One region of the Streptomyces sp. NPDC036764 genome, then DNA from elsewhere that is predicted to be linked to it. Evidence: riboswitches for the same ligand, from Rfam matches in the RefSeq annotation. Region 1 holds a riboswitch; each other region holds the start of a gene.
What was found. A riboswitch is a leader RNA that binds a small molecule or an ion and turns the genes downstream of it on or off. The one in region 1 is predicted to bind cobalamin.

Region 1 (4,638 bases):
CCCAGGTTGCCCGGCACTTCATCGGCGACCGGCTCCCGACTTCGTCGGGCGGCTCTGCGGACGGCATCGCCCCGGGAGACGGCTCGGTCGTCCTTGTCGGCGGCCACCACTGCGCGGTTCATCGCGACGACGACGGAGAGATCCACGCCGTCGCCGCGCGCTGTACGCATCTGGGCTGCCTGGTCGCATTCAACCGGGCGGAACGCACCTGGGAGTGCCCCTGCCACGGATCCCGCTTCGACCCTGACGGGAATGTCGTCCAAGGCCCCGCGACCAGGCCCCTCGAGCGCCGGAACATCTGACGACATCAGGAAATGCCGTCGTGTCCGGCCCGGATTTCGAAAGGCATTCTGCCGGGCCGGCCGCAGACGTGGAGCAGTTCTGCGGCGTTGCGTAGCCGATGTTCCCCGGGACTCTTCGCAGAGTCCCGGGGCTGTTTTCCTCAGAAGAGGCGTCGGATCAGGCGAGCGGGCCGATGGTGCCGTAGTACGTGCCCAGCTCGTCACGGTAACGGTGGTCGCCGAGGTGCTTGTCCTGGTCGAACTCGGGAGCGTCCTTGATCTGCTGCTTGGTGCGGTCGACGAAGATCTTCTGCCCCTCCGGGTCGATGCTGACCACCGTGCTCGCCGGGAGCAGAACCTCCTTGCCGAAGATCCACACACCGGTGTCCACCACCAGGTAGGCGTCACCGACCTCGTCGGAGTGCTTGTCGACCTTGCCGATGCTGCCGTCCGTGGCCTCGACCTTGTACCCGGTGAGGTCGGCGCCCGTCAGCCCCGCCGTCGGCTTGTAACTCCACACATTTTCAGTCACGCGAAAAACAACTCCTCCGGTAAACGGAGGACAGCAGGGTCCCCGCTGTTCCTCCTTTTTCCAAACGCGCACACAGCGTTTTCCATGACCGCTGCCGTTTGCGGGTGCCCTGCGTTCGGGGTTTCACGCTCCCAATCAAGCCAGGTTCTCTGATTCTTGTGCCGGAAAATACGCAGACAGCGCCCGCCCTGGTTACTACGCTTGGATATTCGGCTGGAAATAGGAGTGCCCCGGGGCGATGAAAATCACGGAAATGACGCCGCCAGGACTGTCGCGCTCGCAGTGGGCGCCCTGCATGTCGGTTCAGGTCCGTGGTGGGACTCGCAGGGCGAGCAGAGCGGTGTCGTCGCTCGCCCAGTCGCCGCTGTACTCGGCCAGCAGTTCGCCGAGGTGGGTGACGATGCCCTGAGCGTCCAGGTCACGGCAGCCTGCGAGGGCGGCGGCCAGCGCGTCCTCGCCGAACAGGGGGCGTTCGCCGGAGGCGGCGGTGCGGCGGGCGCGGGCTTCGGTGGCGCCGTCGGTGTAGAGGAGCAGGGTGTCGCCGGCGGCGAGGCGGAAGCGGACGTCGCTGAGGTGCACGTCGGGCAGGACGCCCAGCAGGCTGCCGGGCCGGCCGACTTCGCGGACACGGCCGTCGGCGCGCCGGATCAGGGCCGGAAGGTGGCCTGCCGTACAGAGGCGGCCCGCGATGCCGCCGGGGGTGGCGCGGAAGGTGGCGTAGACGGCGGTCAGGAATCGTTCACCCTTGCGCTGGTCGAGCAGGGCGGAGTTGAGGTGCCCCAGGACGGTGGCGGGTGAGAGATGCTGGGTGGCCTCGGCCCGCAGGGTGTACCGGGCCAGTGCGGTGACCTTGGCGGCTTCTGTGCCTTTGCCGCATACGTCGCCCATGACGGTGCACCACCACGGCCCCTTGGCGTGAAAGAGGTCGTAGAAGTCGCCGACCACCATGGTGCCGCCCGCGGCGGGCAGGTACGAGGCCGCCGTCTCCAGCGCGGGGACCTTGGGCAGTGCCGGGGGCAGGAGACTGTCCTGGAGGCTGCGCGCCAGCTTGCTGGAAATTTCCAGGGCGTCCTGGGCTGCGGCGAGAGCCCCCTGCACGGTCGTCAGGGTGGTACGGAGGTTGATCTCATTGCTGACGGCGCGGGCCATGGCGGCCAGCGTGCCCAGCTCCGCGGACTGCCAGGCGTGGGAGTTGTCGTCGATCACGCACATACCGCCCAGCACCTCGCCGGCCGGGCTGAGGATGGGATAGCCGGCCCAGGCACCGATCTTCGTCGGCGCCACGGAGGGATGTTCGTGGGTGCGGGGGTCGGCTGCGGCGTCCTCGACGATGAAGGGCTGCCCGGCCAGGCCGATGAGGAAGGAGCAGAAGGTCTCGCCCACCAGGCTCTGGCGTTCGGCCAGTGACCTGTCGGGTACTCCGATGGCGGACTTCCAGAACGAGCGCTGTTCGTCGACCAGGGTGATGAAGGCGCGTCCGCAGCCGGTGACCGCCGCGGCGAGTTGGGCCAGGTCGTCGAAGGCATCCTCGGGTCCGGTATCCATCAGTCCCGTTGCCGCCACCGCGGCCAGCCGTCGGGGATCCGACAGGGCCGCCGGCAGTCCGTCGTCTCGCAGGCCCCCGGCGAACATGCCCTCCGGCATGCGGCACCCCCTGCCTTCGGCGCCCAGGATCCGGCAGCAGTCACAACGGTGATCGGACCGCCGGACGTCAACTCAATTGACGCATCGCCACAGTAGTCCCCCGTCAGGCGACACAGACACCGAAAGACACATCTGCGCTGGTCAGGGAGTCAACGGAGGCCGAAAGACCAACTCAGCGGTCCGGCCTGGCGGCCGGCACTCACTGTTCGGGCTTCGCCCTTCCCGCGTCTCCGGCCCGCCGGGGCGGTGTGAAGGTGTAGAGGTCGAGCACGTCGGGGCAGGGTGCCACGCCGGGGCCGCCGGCCCGGACCCAGGTGATGATGTCCTCGGTGGCGTCGGGATCGTTGACGAGGCCGAGCCAGACGGGGCGGGCGCCGGACGCGCGGGCGGCGGCGGACGGCTGGACGACGATCACGTTGGCGTGTTCGCACACGTCGAGGCATTCGGAGACGCGCACGGGCACGTTCTCGGCGAGGCGCGCGGTCTGCTGCGCGTGGTCGACCCCGGGCACCTTCGGGGTGCCGCAGCAGCAGTCCCGGCAGACGACGACGCGGCACGGCGCGGGTGATGCGGCGGTGGGTGCCGGGGGTTCGGTCGGCGCGGACGCGGGGCGGGAGGGGAGCACGGGCAGCCTCGGGTGTCGGGGCTCGTACGCGGAGCCCGGCCTACGGACGTCCTCCTCGCCGGGCGGCGTGGAGGTGCCAGCAGGTCTTCGGACTCGGGTTCGTCCGGTCGGGGCCGCCTTCCCGGTCTCCCAGTGGCGTTCGGTGCCCCGCCCGTCCCCCTCACCGCTGCGCGTCAGTTCCGGATTCGCACCGGATTCCCTGGCCTCGGATGTGGCTCGACTGGCCCGCCGAGGCTATCAACTCCGTATCCCCAACTCCGTACCCCTCTCAGGTCGTGCGCTCGGTCACCGGGTACGGCACGAAGGTGCTGGTGTTCTCGTCGATGCGCAGGGTCCGCCCGAGGGGCGGCGCGGCCCGCTGGGGGCAGTCGAGGCGTTCGCAGACGCGGCAGCCCATGCCGATGGGGATGGCGGCGGAGGGGCTGGTGAGGTCGAGCCCGTCGGAGTAGACGAGGCGGTGGGCGTGCCTGATCTCGCAGCCCAGCCCGATGGCGTACGTCTTGCCGGGCTCGCCCCAGCCTCCGCGGTGCCGGGTGACCGCGCGGGCGGTCCACAAGTACCGCTGCCCGTCGGGCATTTCGGCGACCTGGACGTGGATGCGGCCGGGTGCGGCGAACGCCTCGTAGACGTTCCACAGCGGGCAGGTGCCGCCGGCCCGGGAGAAGTGGAACCCGGTGGCGGACTGCCGTTTGGACATGTTGCCGGCCCGGTCGACCCGCACGAAGGAGAAGGGCACGCCCCGCAGGCGAGGGCGCTGGAGGGTGCTGAGCCGGTGGCAGACGGTCTCGTAGCCGAGGCCGTAGCGGTCGGTGAGCCGCTCGATGTCGTAGCGCACCTCCTCGGCCGCCGTGTGGAAGGCGGTGTACGGCAACACCAGCGCGGCGGCGTAGTAGTTGGCGACGCCGATGCGGGCCAGGGTGTGGGCGGGCGAGCCGGCCGGGAAGTCCTCGGCGGCCTGCCGGTCCAGTTCGCCCGCGTACTCCAGCAGGGCGAGCTGGGTCGCCATGCGGAAGGCGCGCTGGCCGGGGCGCAGGAGGGTCGACAGGTGCAGGGTGCGGGTCGCCTCGTCGTAGTGGTGCAGTCGGTCGCCGGCGCCGGTGGGCGGGCGGATGCCGGGGGTTTCGGGGGTGTCGGCCAGGCGGATCCCGTGGGCGTCGGTCAGGCGTTGGGTCAGGGCACGGAGGACCTCGCCGGGCCGGATGCCGATCCGCTCGGCGAGCTGCTCGGCCGCCAGGTCGGTGTCGTGGAGGTAGTTCTGGCGGCGGTAGAAGAAGTCGCGGATCTCCTCGTGCGGCGAGCGGGGCGGCGAGTCGCCGGTGTCGCGGCCGTCGGCCCCCGCGAGCCGTTCGGACAGCAGTTGGTTGCGGCGGCCCAGGTCGAGCAGGACCTGCGCGACCGCGGGCATGCGTGAGGCCAGTTCGGCGAGGTCGGTCGGGGAGACCCGGGCGGCGGCGATCTCGCCCGTGAGCGCCTCGCGCAGGTCGGCCACGAGCCGGGCGGTGTCGCGCTCGGAGAAGAAGCCCGGGTCGACGCCGAACGTCTCGGTGAGCCGGAGC
Region 2 (4,638 bases), on a different contig from region 1:
AGGACGGCGGTCTTGCCCACACCGACGCCGCCGACCAGCAGATAGGGCCGGCGCGTGTCCCGGTCGCGCAGCCGTTCGGCGATGACCTGGGCGATCTCCTCCCGGCCCACGATCTCGGCGGCGTCCGGCCCGGCGGTGAGCACCAGCCGGTGGGGGTCGCCCCGTGCCTTGGCGAGATAACGCCGCTTGGTCCACCGGTACCACCAGAACAGGAAGAGCGCGGCGGCGAGCGACGCGGCGAGCACCGGGCCGACGAAGCGCATGACCGTGTCGAATCCGTCGTTGCCCTGCCGCCACTTCTCGAAGCCGGTCGTGTGGCCCGAGAGCAGGATGTACAGGCCCTCCACCACCCACGCGAGCACGGCCAGCGCGGCCACCGTCCAGATGGCCCGGGTGACATTGGTGTAGGTGAACCAGCGCCGCCACTTCCTGGGGCGGGCGGTGCCGCCGCGGGCCTCCAGGCGGATCGTCAGCCGGTGCCAGTGGCCCACGGCCCCCTGTCTGACCCAGTTGCCCGCCCGTCTCGGAGCCAGCGTCGCCATCGGCGCGTCACGCGGCCGCTTCTTGCCGGGCGGGCGACGGACGACCCTCGTCATCGTTCGTCTCCTTCCGAGAACGGCTCTCGAAACGGAGCGACCGCGAGGCGCCGACACCTATCTCCATGGAAGCACTCCCTGAACTCCCCGCAACCCGGCGGCCCTCGGCGGAAATCCACGGGCCCGCCGCCGTGGCCGTCCGGCAGACTCGGCGTATGGACATCGCGATCCGGCCGGCGGCGCCCGGCGAGTTCGACGCGCTCGGTGAGATCACCGCCCGGGCCTACCTCCACGACGGACTCCTCGACTTCGGCGAGAGCGACGAGTACCTCGGCGAGCTCAGGGATGTGGCCAAGCGCGCGGCCGCCGCCGAGGTGCTGGTGGCCGTCGTGGACGGCCGGCTGCTGGGCGGGGTGACCTTCGTGCCGGGCGGCGGCCCGATGGCCGACATAGCGCGCCCCGGCGAGGCCGAGATCCGGATGCTCGCCGTCGACCGCGCGGCCCGGGGACGCGGCGCCGGCGAGGCCCTCGTGCGCGCCTGCGTCGACCGCGCCCGGGCCACGGAGGGCTGCGTACGGATCGTCCTGTCGACCCAGCGCACCATGCACGGCGCCCACCGCATCTACGAACGGCTCGGCTTCGTTCGCACACCCGAGCGGGACTGGAATCCGATCCCGCAGCTCGTCGACATCACTCTCCTCACCTATGAGTTGACGCTCTGAAACCACCGCGACACAACATCTGGGGGTGGCGTGGCGGGCGAGCACAAGATGTATGCTCATGCTCGCTGTCGCCGCAGGGGAATCCGGTGCGAATCCGGAACTGTCCCGCAACGGTGTACTTGTGCATGTCTGTTCCCAGAACCGTGCACAGGAGTCAGTCCGAGGACCTGCCGACAGCGCGCCCGGCCGACCGGCCGGTGCGCCCGACGTCCGGGTCTCGTGGAATGGGCCGGTGGACGCGACGCCGCGTGCGCTCGTGTGCTGCCCCCTGCCCTCCGCAAGGCCCCCGTGCCGAGCGAGGGAGAGCCCCCACGTGACCATCGCGCCAGCAGAACCGGCCTCAGCCGTCTCTCAGGTCCAAACCGACGAGGACGCCCCGGGAACCGCTTTGCTGCGGCTCCTGACCGAGCTGACCGCCGACCTCCCCGACGCCGACCCCGGCCGGGTCGCCGCCGCCGCACTGCGCGGCCGGTCCGCCCGGGCCGACGAGGCGGAGCTGCGCGAGCTGGCCACCGAGGCGGCGGCCGGCCTCATCTCCGAGGACCCCGCCTTCAGCAGGCTCGCCGCCCGGCTGCTGACCATCTCCATCGCCGCCGAGGCAGCCTCGCAGGGTGTGACGTCCTTCACCGAGTCGGTCGCGGTCGGCCACCGCGAGGGCCTCATCGCCGACCGCACGGCCGAGTTCGCGCGCATCCACGCGGCCCGTCTCGACGCGCTGGTCGACACGGCCGCCGACGACCGCTTCGGCTACTTCGGCCTGCGCACCCTGCACAGCCGTTACCTCCTGCGGCACCCCATCACCCGCAAGGTGATCGAGACGCCCCAGCACTTCATGCTGCGCGTCGCCGCCGGTCTCGCCGAGGACGACACCGTCCGCTCCGTCGACGAGGTCTCCGCGCTCTACGGCCTGATGAGCCGCCTCGACTACCTGCCGTCCTCCCCCACCCTCTTCAACTCCGGTACCCGGCACCCCCAGATGTCGTCCTGCTACCTCCTGGACTCCCCCAAGGACGAGCTCGACTCCATCTACGACCGCTACCACCAGGTCGCCCGCCTCTCGAAGCACGCCGGCGGCATCGGCCTGTCGTACTCCCGCATCCGCTCCCGGGGTTCGCTGATCCGGGGCACCAACGGGCACTCCAACGGCATCGTCCCGTTCCTGAAGACCCTGGACGCCTCGGTCGCCGCCGTGAACCAGGGCGGCCGGCGCAAGGGCGCGGCCGCGGTCTACCTGGAGACCTGGCACTCCGACATCGAGGAGTTCCTGGAGCTGCGGGACAACACCGGTGAGGACGCCCGCCGTACGCACAACCTGAACCTCGCGCACTGGATCCCGGACGAGTTCATGCGCCGGGTCAACGCCGACGGCCAGTGGTCCCTGTTCTCGCCCGCCGACGTCCCCGAGCTCGTCGACCTGTGGGGCGAGGAGTTCGACGCGGCCTACCGCAAGGCCGAGGAGCGGGGTCTGGCGCGCAAGACCATCCCGGCCCGCGATCTGTACGGCCGCATGATGCGCACCCTCGCGCAGACCGGCAACGGCTGGATGACCTTCAAGGACGCCGCCAACCGCACCGCCAACCAGACGGCCCTGCCGGGCCATGTCGTCCACTCCTCCAACCTCTGCACGGAGATCCTGGAGGTCACCGACGACGGGGAGACGGCGGTCTGCAACCTGGGTTCGGTCAACCTCGGCGCGTTCGTGAGCGACGGGGAGATCGACTGGGAGCGCCTGGACGAGACGGTCCGCACGGCCGTCACCTTCCTCGACCGCGTCGTCGACATCAACTTCTACCCGACCGAGCAGGCGGGCCGGTCCAACGCCAAGTGGCGGCCGGTGGGCCTGGGCGCGATGGGCCTCCAGGACGTCTTCTTCAAACTGCGGCTGCCCTTCGACTCGGCCGAGGCGAAACAGCTCTCCACGCGCATCGCCGAGCGCATCATGCTCGCCGCGTACGAGGCGTCCGCCGACCTCGCCGAGCGCAACGGCCCGCTGCCGGCCTGGGAGAAGACCCGTACCGCCCAGGGTGTGCTGCACCCCGACCACTACGGTGTCGAGCCGGCCTGGCCGCAGCGCTGGGCCGCGCTGCGCGAGCGGATCGCCGCGACCGGCATGCGCAACTCGCTGCTGCTGGCCATCGCGCCCACCGCCACCATCGCGTCCATCGCCGGTGTCTACGAGTGCATCGAGCCGCAGGTGTCCAACCTGTTCAAGCGCGAGACGCTCTCCGGCGAGTTCCTCCAGGTCAACTCGTACCTGGTCGACGAGCTGAAGGCGCTGGGTGTCTGGGACGCCCGCACCCGCGAGGCGCTGCGTGATGCCAACGGCTCGGTGCAGGACTTCGCCTGGATCCCGGCGGACGTACGGGCGCTGTACCGCACGGCGTGGGAGATCCCGCAGCGCGGCCTGATCGACATGGCGGCGGCCCGGACCCCGTACCTCGACCAGGCACAGTCCCTGAACCTCTTCCTGGAGACGCCGACCATCGGCAAGCTCTCCTCGATGTACGCGTACGCCTGGAAGTCGGGCCTGAAGACGACGTACTACCTGCGCTCGCGCCCGGCGACCCGTATCGCCCGCGCCGCCCAGGGTCAGGCCGCCCAGCCCGAGAAGACCATCCCCGTCCAGCAGGTCGCCGAGCCCGACGCCGTCGCCTGCTCCCTGGAAAACCCCGAGTCCTGCGAGGCCTGCCAGTAATGCCCAGTAACCAGAACCTTCTCGACCCCGGCTTCGAGCTGACTCTGCGCCCCATGCGCTACCCGGACTTCTACGAGCGCTACCGGGACGCCATCAAGAACACCTGGACCGTGGAGGAGGTCGACCTCCACTCGGACGTCGCCGACCTCGCGAAGCTGTCCGAGGGCGAGCAGCACATGATCGGCCGGCTGGTCGCGTTCTTCGCGACGGGCGACTCGATCGTGGCGAACAACCTGGTGCTGACGCTGTACAAGCACATCAACTCCCCGGAGGCGCGCCTGTACCTGTCGCGCCAGCTCTTCGAGGAGGCCGTGCACGTCCAGTTCTACCTGACGCTGCTCGACACCTATCTGCCCGACCCGGAGGACAGGGCGGCGGCCTTCGACGCCGTCGAGAACATCCCCTCGATCCGCGAGAAGGCCGAGTTCTGCTTCAAGTGGATCAACGAGGTCGAGAAGCTGGACCGCCTGGAGACCAAGGCCGACCGGCGTCGCTTCCTGCTCAACCTGATCTGCTTCGCCGCGTGCATCGAGGGCCTGTTCTTCTACGGCGCCTTCGCGTACGTCTACTGGTTCCGCAGCCGGGGTCTGCTGCACGGTCTGGCCACCGGCACCAACTGGGTGTTCCGCGACGAGACCATGCACATGTCCTTCGCGTTCGACGTCGTCGACACCGTCCGCAAGGA
Region 3 (4,638 bases), on a different contig from region 1:
AGGCGGCGTGGGTGAGGGTGCCGGCCTCGCGGCGCCGCCACAACTGGGTGAGCGCGAACTGCAGCAGGGGCAGGCAGCCCGGCTCGCCGACGGCGTCGTCCACGAGGCGCCGGCTCAGGCCGTCGGCCAGGCGGAGCCCGGGAACCGCCCTGACCGGTTCCTCCACGGCGCGGGCCAGCGCCTGAACGGTCATCGGCGCGAGCAACGTCACCGCGCGGCTCAGCCCGCCCGACGTGTCGGCCGCGGTGAGCACCTCCAGCGTGGCCGACCGGGCGGTCAGCACCACGCGCAGCCCGCCGCCCTGCGCGGGGTCGGGAGCCTGCGTCAGCGACGACAGCACACGGTAGGCCCGTAACGCACCGTGCGGCACGGCGGCGGCGTACTCCTCGAACTGGTCGAGGAGCAGTACGGCGCCACGCGAACCGACTTCGTCGCAGAGCCGGCCGCGCAGGGCGATCCGCTCGCTCTCCGGCCCGGTGCACGCCTCGCGCACCGCGTCGAACCTGTCCCGGCGGGCGGCGGCGTCGGGAGCGGCGGCCTGCCAGGCGGCGGTGACGGCCTCGGCCACCCAGGCGTCCGCGTCCTCGGCCGCGGCGTCTGCCGAGTCGGCGGGCTGCGGTATGCGCAGCGCGGTGGGCGTCCCCGCGCGCCGCAGTTCGGCCAGCAGCCCTGCTCTGAGCAGGGAGGACTTACCGCTGCCGGATGGGCCGACGAGGACGGTCATGGGCCGGGAGCCGAGGGCGTCGACGAGTTCGCGTGCCTCGCTCTCGCGCCCGTGGAAGTACCGGAAGTCCTCCTCCTCGAACCGGTCCAGGCCGCGGAACGGGCACTGCTGTGGCACGTCCGAGTCGATGATCCGGTCCGCCGGTATCAGGTAGGCGGTGCTGCTGATGCCATGACGGCCGCGTGTGATCAGCATCCCGACCACGGCGTCGCGCTCCACGTCCCACACGGCGGCCCCGCTGAAGCCGCGTCCGATGGCCACCCCCTGCGCCGCCAGGTCGAGTTGGAGGCGATCGGCGCGCTGCCGGCCGCGCAGCACGCCGGTGGCGTTCACTCCGCGCGGTGCGTCCTCGGGGAACCCGAAGGCGCGTATCGGCCTGCCCCACTCGTCGCCCGCCTCGTACGCGAACGGAAGCGGCTCCGTGTTCTCCACCGCGCGGGAGAGCCGCAGTACGGCGATGTCGTCGTCGGGCCGCCAGGAGACCACTTCGGCAGGGACGCCCGGGCCGGGGTCGGCTCCCGCCAGCAGCGGGAAGTCCACGGTCACCGGTCGTCGCGGCCGGCGTCCGTCCGCCTCCTGCACCACATGGGCGCAGGTGCACACCAGTCGATCGGCCACCAGGAACCCGGCGCCCGCGACCACTCCCTCGGAGTCGAACACGCGGGCAGCGCCCCGTTCGTACCGGGCACGCAGCGGTAACGCGTCAAGTGGCATCGGCTGCGCCCCCCACGCTGGCGTCCCATTCCACTCCCACGGTGAAGTGCGCCTCGGCGGCGGTTCTCGCCACGACCACACCGGCCTCGGCGGTCACCTTCACGCCGAACTCCAAAGTGATCCGGTCGGGACGCCGTGGCATGGTGCGAAGCGAGTCGACGATGTCCTGGACGGCCGGGCGCACTCGGTCGACGGCCTCGCGCAGGGTGTCGGCGGCTTCTCCGACGTTCTGCACGACGCGTGGCCGGCCGATGGGCTCGTACGCGTCGTCCGCGGTGGAGGACGACCTGGCGGGCGCGGATTGCGACGGGCCGGGCGCAGTGGTCTCCACGCGCAGCAACGAGCCGTCGTCGAGTTCGATCGTGGTGATGCCTGTCATGGAAATGCTGGACCTGTCCTGTGGTACGGAAGGAGCCGGTGGGACCACACGGTAGCTGCCGGCGATCGAGACGTCACAGCGATCAACACGCTGACCAGGCACCGGAGTTGGCACCGAAGGGAGTGGTCGGCCCCCGCTCGGGGCACGCTCCATCCGAGTGGGCCCGGACACACTCCTTCCTATGGGCCTGCGCACACTCCTCCGTCGCAGGTCAACGGCAAGTTGACGCCCCTCGGAACCCCGTGGTGGACTGCCGGGGCCAAGTACGGCGGCAGAAGAGGAAGCCGGTGTGAGTCCGGCGCGGTCCCGCCACTGTCACCGGGGTAGCAATCCCCGGGAGCCAGGAACTCTCGCCGCCGGTCTCGTCGAACCAGGGCGTGGACACCCTGAGTGAGGACACAACGCGATGCCCGCCTGCCGATCGACACGCAGTAGCAGACCCTCGTCTGACCTCACGGTCGGCTGACCCCGATGCGAGCCGATCGCGTCTTCGCGTACGGCGCCGCCGCCGGGCTCCTCGGTGATCTGCTGCTCGGCGACCCCCGCCGGGGGCATCCGGTCGCCGCGTTCGGACGGGCCGCGGCCGCCGTGGAACGGGTGCTGTGGCGCGACGACAGGGCACGCGGCGCGGTGCACACCGCCGTGTGCGCCGGTGGCGCTGTCGCGCTGGGTGCCGTCGCCGCCCGCGCCGTCCGCACCTCCCCGGCCGCCTCACTCGCGCTGACCGGCGCCGCCACCTGGGCCGTCGTCGGGGGCACCTCGCTCGCCCGGGAGGCCCGGGCCGTCGGGCGTGCCCTGGAGGCGGGGGACGTCGAGGGGGCACGCGCGCGGCTGCCGCATCTGTGCGGGCGGGATCCGCAGGCGCTGGACGCGGACGGGATCGCGCGGGCGGTCGTGGAGTCCGTCGCCGAGAACACCTCCGACGCCGTCGTGGGGGCCCTGGTGTGGGGGGCCGTCGGCGGCGTGCCCGGACTGCTCGGCTTCCGGGCCGTGAACACGCTCGACGCGATGGTCGGGCACAAGTCACCCAGGTACCGGCGCTACGGCTGGGCCTCGGCGCGGCTCGACGACGTGGCCGGCTGGCCGGGGGCGCGGCTGACGGCCGTACTCGCCACCGTCGCCGGCAGCGATCCCCGAGGGGCGCTGCGGGCCTGGCGTGCCGACGCCGACGCGCACCCGAGCCCGAACGCCGGGCCCGTCGAGGCCTCGTTCGCGGGGGCCCTCGGGGTACGGCTCGGCGGGACCCTCTCCTACGGCGGCCGGGTCGAGCACCGGCCCGTGCTCAACCAGAACGGGCGGGCCGTCGGCACCCACGACATCGAACGGGCCGTACGGCTGTCCAAGCGCATCGGTTGGCTGGCGCTCGGCGTCTGTGTCGCCGCGCGCCGCATCGCGAAGGGGCGAACCTCATGACGGGCGGTGGCCTTCTCGTCGCCGGCACCACCTCCGACGCCGGCAAGAGCGTCGTCACCGCCGGGATCTGCCGGTGGCTGGTGCGGCAGGGGGTGAAAGTCGCGCCGTTCAAGGCGCAGAACATGTCCCTGAACTCGTTCGTGACGCGCGAGGGCGCCGAGATCGGGCGTGCGCAGGCCATGCAGGCGCAGGCGTGCCGCGTCGAGCCGACCGCGCTGATGAACCCCGTGCTGCTCAAGCCGGGTGGTGAGCAGAGCAGTCAGGTCGTGCTGCTGGGCAAGCCAGTGGGTGAGCTGAGTGCGCGCGGGTACCACGGCGGGCGGCAGCAGCAGTTGCTCGGGACCGTGCTGGAGTGCCTCGCCGAGTTGCGGGGCACCTATGACGCGGTGATCTGTGAGGGGGCCGGCTCTCCGGCCGAGATCAATCTGCGGCGGACCGACATCGTCAACATGGGCATCGCCCGCAATGCCGGGCTCCCGGTGCTCGTCGTCGGCGACATCGACCGCGGCGGCGTCTTCGCCTCCTTCTTCGGGACCGTCGCGCTGCTGTCCCGTCAGGACCAGGAGCTGATCGCCGGGTTCCTCGTCAACAAGTTCCGCGGCGACGTCTCGCTCCTCGAACCCGGCCTCGACATGCTGCACGACCTCACCGGGCGGCACACCTACGGCGTCCTGCCCTTCCGGCACGGGCTCGGCATCGACGAGGAGGACGGGCTGCGGGTGTCCCTGCGGGGCGCCGTACGGGAGTCCCAGGTCTCCTCCCCCGTCGGTGAGGACGTGCTGCGGGTCGCGGTGTGCGCCGTGCCGCTGATGTCCAACTTCACCGACGTCGACGCCCTCGCCGCAGAACCGGGCGTCGTCGTGCGGTTCGTGGACCGGCCGGAGGAACTGGCCGACGCGGATCTGGTGGTGGTCCCCGGCACCCGGGGCACCGTCCGCGCCCTGGAGTGGCTGCGGGAGCGCGGGCTCGCGAGGGCCCTTACCCGCAGGGCTGCCGAGGGGCGGCCGATCCTCGGCGTCTGCGGCGGCTTCCAGGTCCTCGGCGAGCACATCGAGGACGACGTCGAGAGCCGGCGCGGGCAGGTCGAGGGGCTCGGGGTGCTGCCCGTGCGGGTGCGGTTCGCCCGGGAGAAGACCCTGACCCGGCCCGTCGGCGAGGCCCTCGGGGAGCAGGTCGAGGGGTACGAGATCCACCACGGGGTCGCCGAAATCACGGGGGGCGACGCGTTCATCTCCGATGACGATGGACACAGCTTGGACGGCTGCCGGGTCGGCCAGACCTGGGGCACGCACTGGCACGGCTCGCTGGAGTCGGACGGTTTCCGACGGGCGTTCCTGCGCGAGGTGGCGGCCGCCGCGGGCCGCCGGTTCGTGCCGGCGCCGGACACGTCGTTCGCCGCGCTGCGCGA

Region 2: linked by a shared signal. The riboswitch ahead of ACZ69Q_RS21900 (ribonucleoside-diphosphate reductase subunit alpha) and the one ahead of ACZ69Q_RS02985 (hypothetical protein) in region 1 are both predicted to bind cobalamin.
Region 3: linked by a shared signal. The riboswitch ahead of ACZ69Q_RS23115 (cobalamin biosynthesis protein) and the one ahead of ACZ69Q_RS02985 (hypothetical protein) in region 1 are both predicted to bind cobalamin.

What each region holds. Positions count from the first base shown of each region.
Region 1 covers NZ_JBVJPT010000001.1:700,105-704,742, reverse strand. The annotation lists gene ACZ69Q_RS03000 (FAD-dependent oxidoreductase) at 1-302, shown strand, start outside; gene ACZ69Q_RS02995 (PRC-barrel domain containing protein) at 460-813, opposite strand; gene ACZ69Q_RS02990 (PP2C family protein-serine/threonine phosphatase) at 1,117-2,457, opposite strand; gene ACZ69Q_RS02985 (hypothetical protein) at 2,657-2,968, opposite strand; cobalamin riboswitch at 3,144-3,322, opposite strand; gene ACZ69Q_RS02980 (short-chain fatty acyl-CoA regulator family protein) at 3,351-4,638, opposite strand, start outside.
Region 2 covers NZ_JBVJPT010000005.1:263,715-268,352, forward strand. The annotation lists gene ACZ69Q_RS21890 (NACHT domain-containing protein) at 1-596, opposite strand, end outside; gene ACZ69Q_RS21895 (GNAT family N-acetyltransferase) at 752-1,258, shown strand; cobalamin riboswitch at 1,311-1,447, shown strand; gene ACZ69Q_RS21900 (ribonucleoside-diphosphate reductase subunit alpha) at 1,572-3,953, shown strand; gene ACZ69Q_RS21905 (ribonucleotide-diphosphate reductase subunit beta) at 3,953-4,638, shown strand, end outside.
Region 3 covers NZ_JBVJPT010000006.1:66,023-70,660, forward strand. The annotation lists gene ACZ69Q_RS23105 (nSTAND1 domain-containing NTPase) at 1-1,384, opposite strand, end outside; gene ACZ69Q_RS23110 (CU044_2847 family protein) at 1,428-1,817, opposite strand; cobalamin riboswitch at 2,047-2,186, shown strand; gene ACZ69Q_RS23115 (cobalamin biosynthesis protein) at 2,289-3,230, shown strand; gene ACZ69Q_RS23120 (cobyric acid synthase) at 3,227-4,638, shown strand, end outside.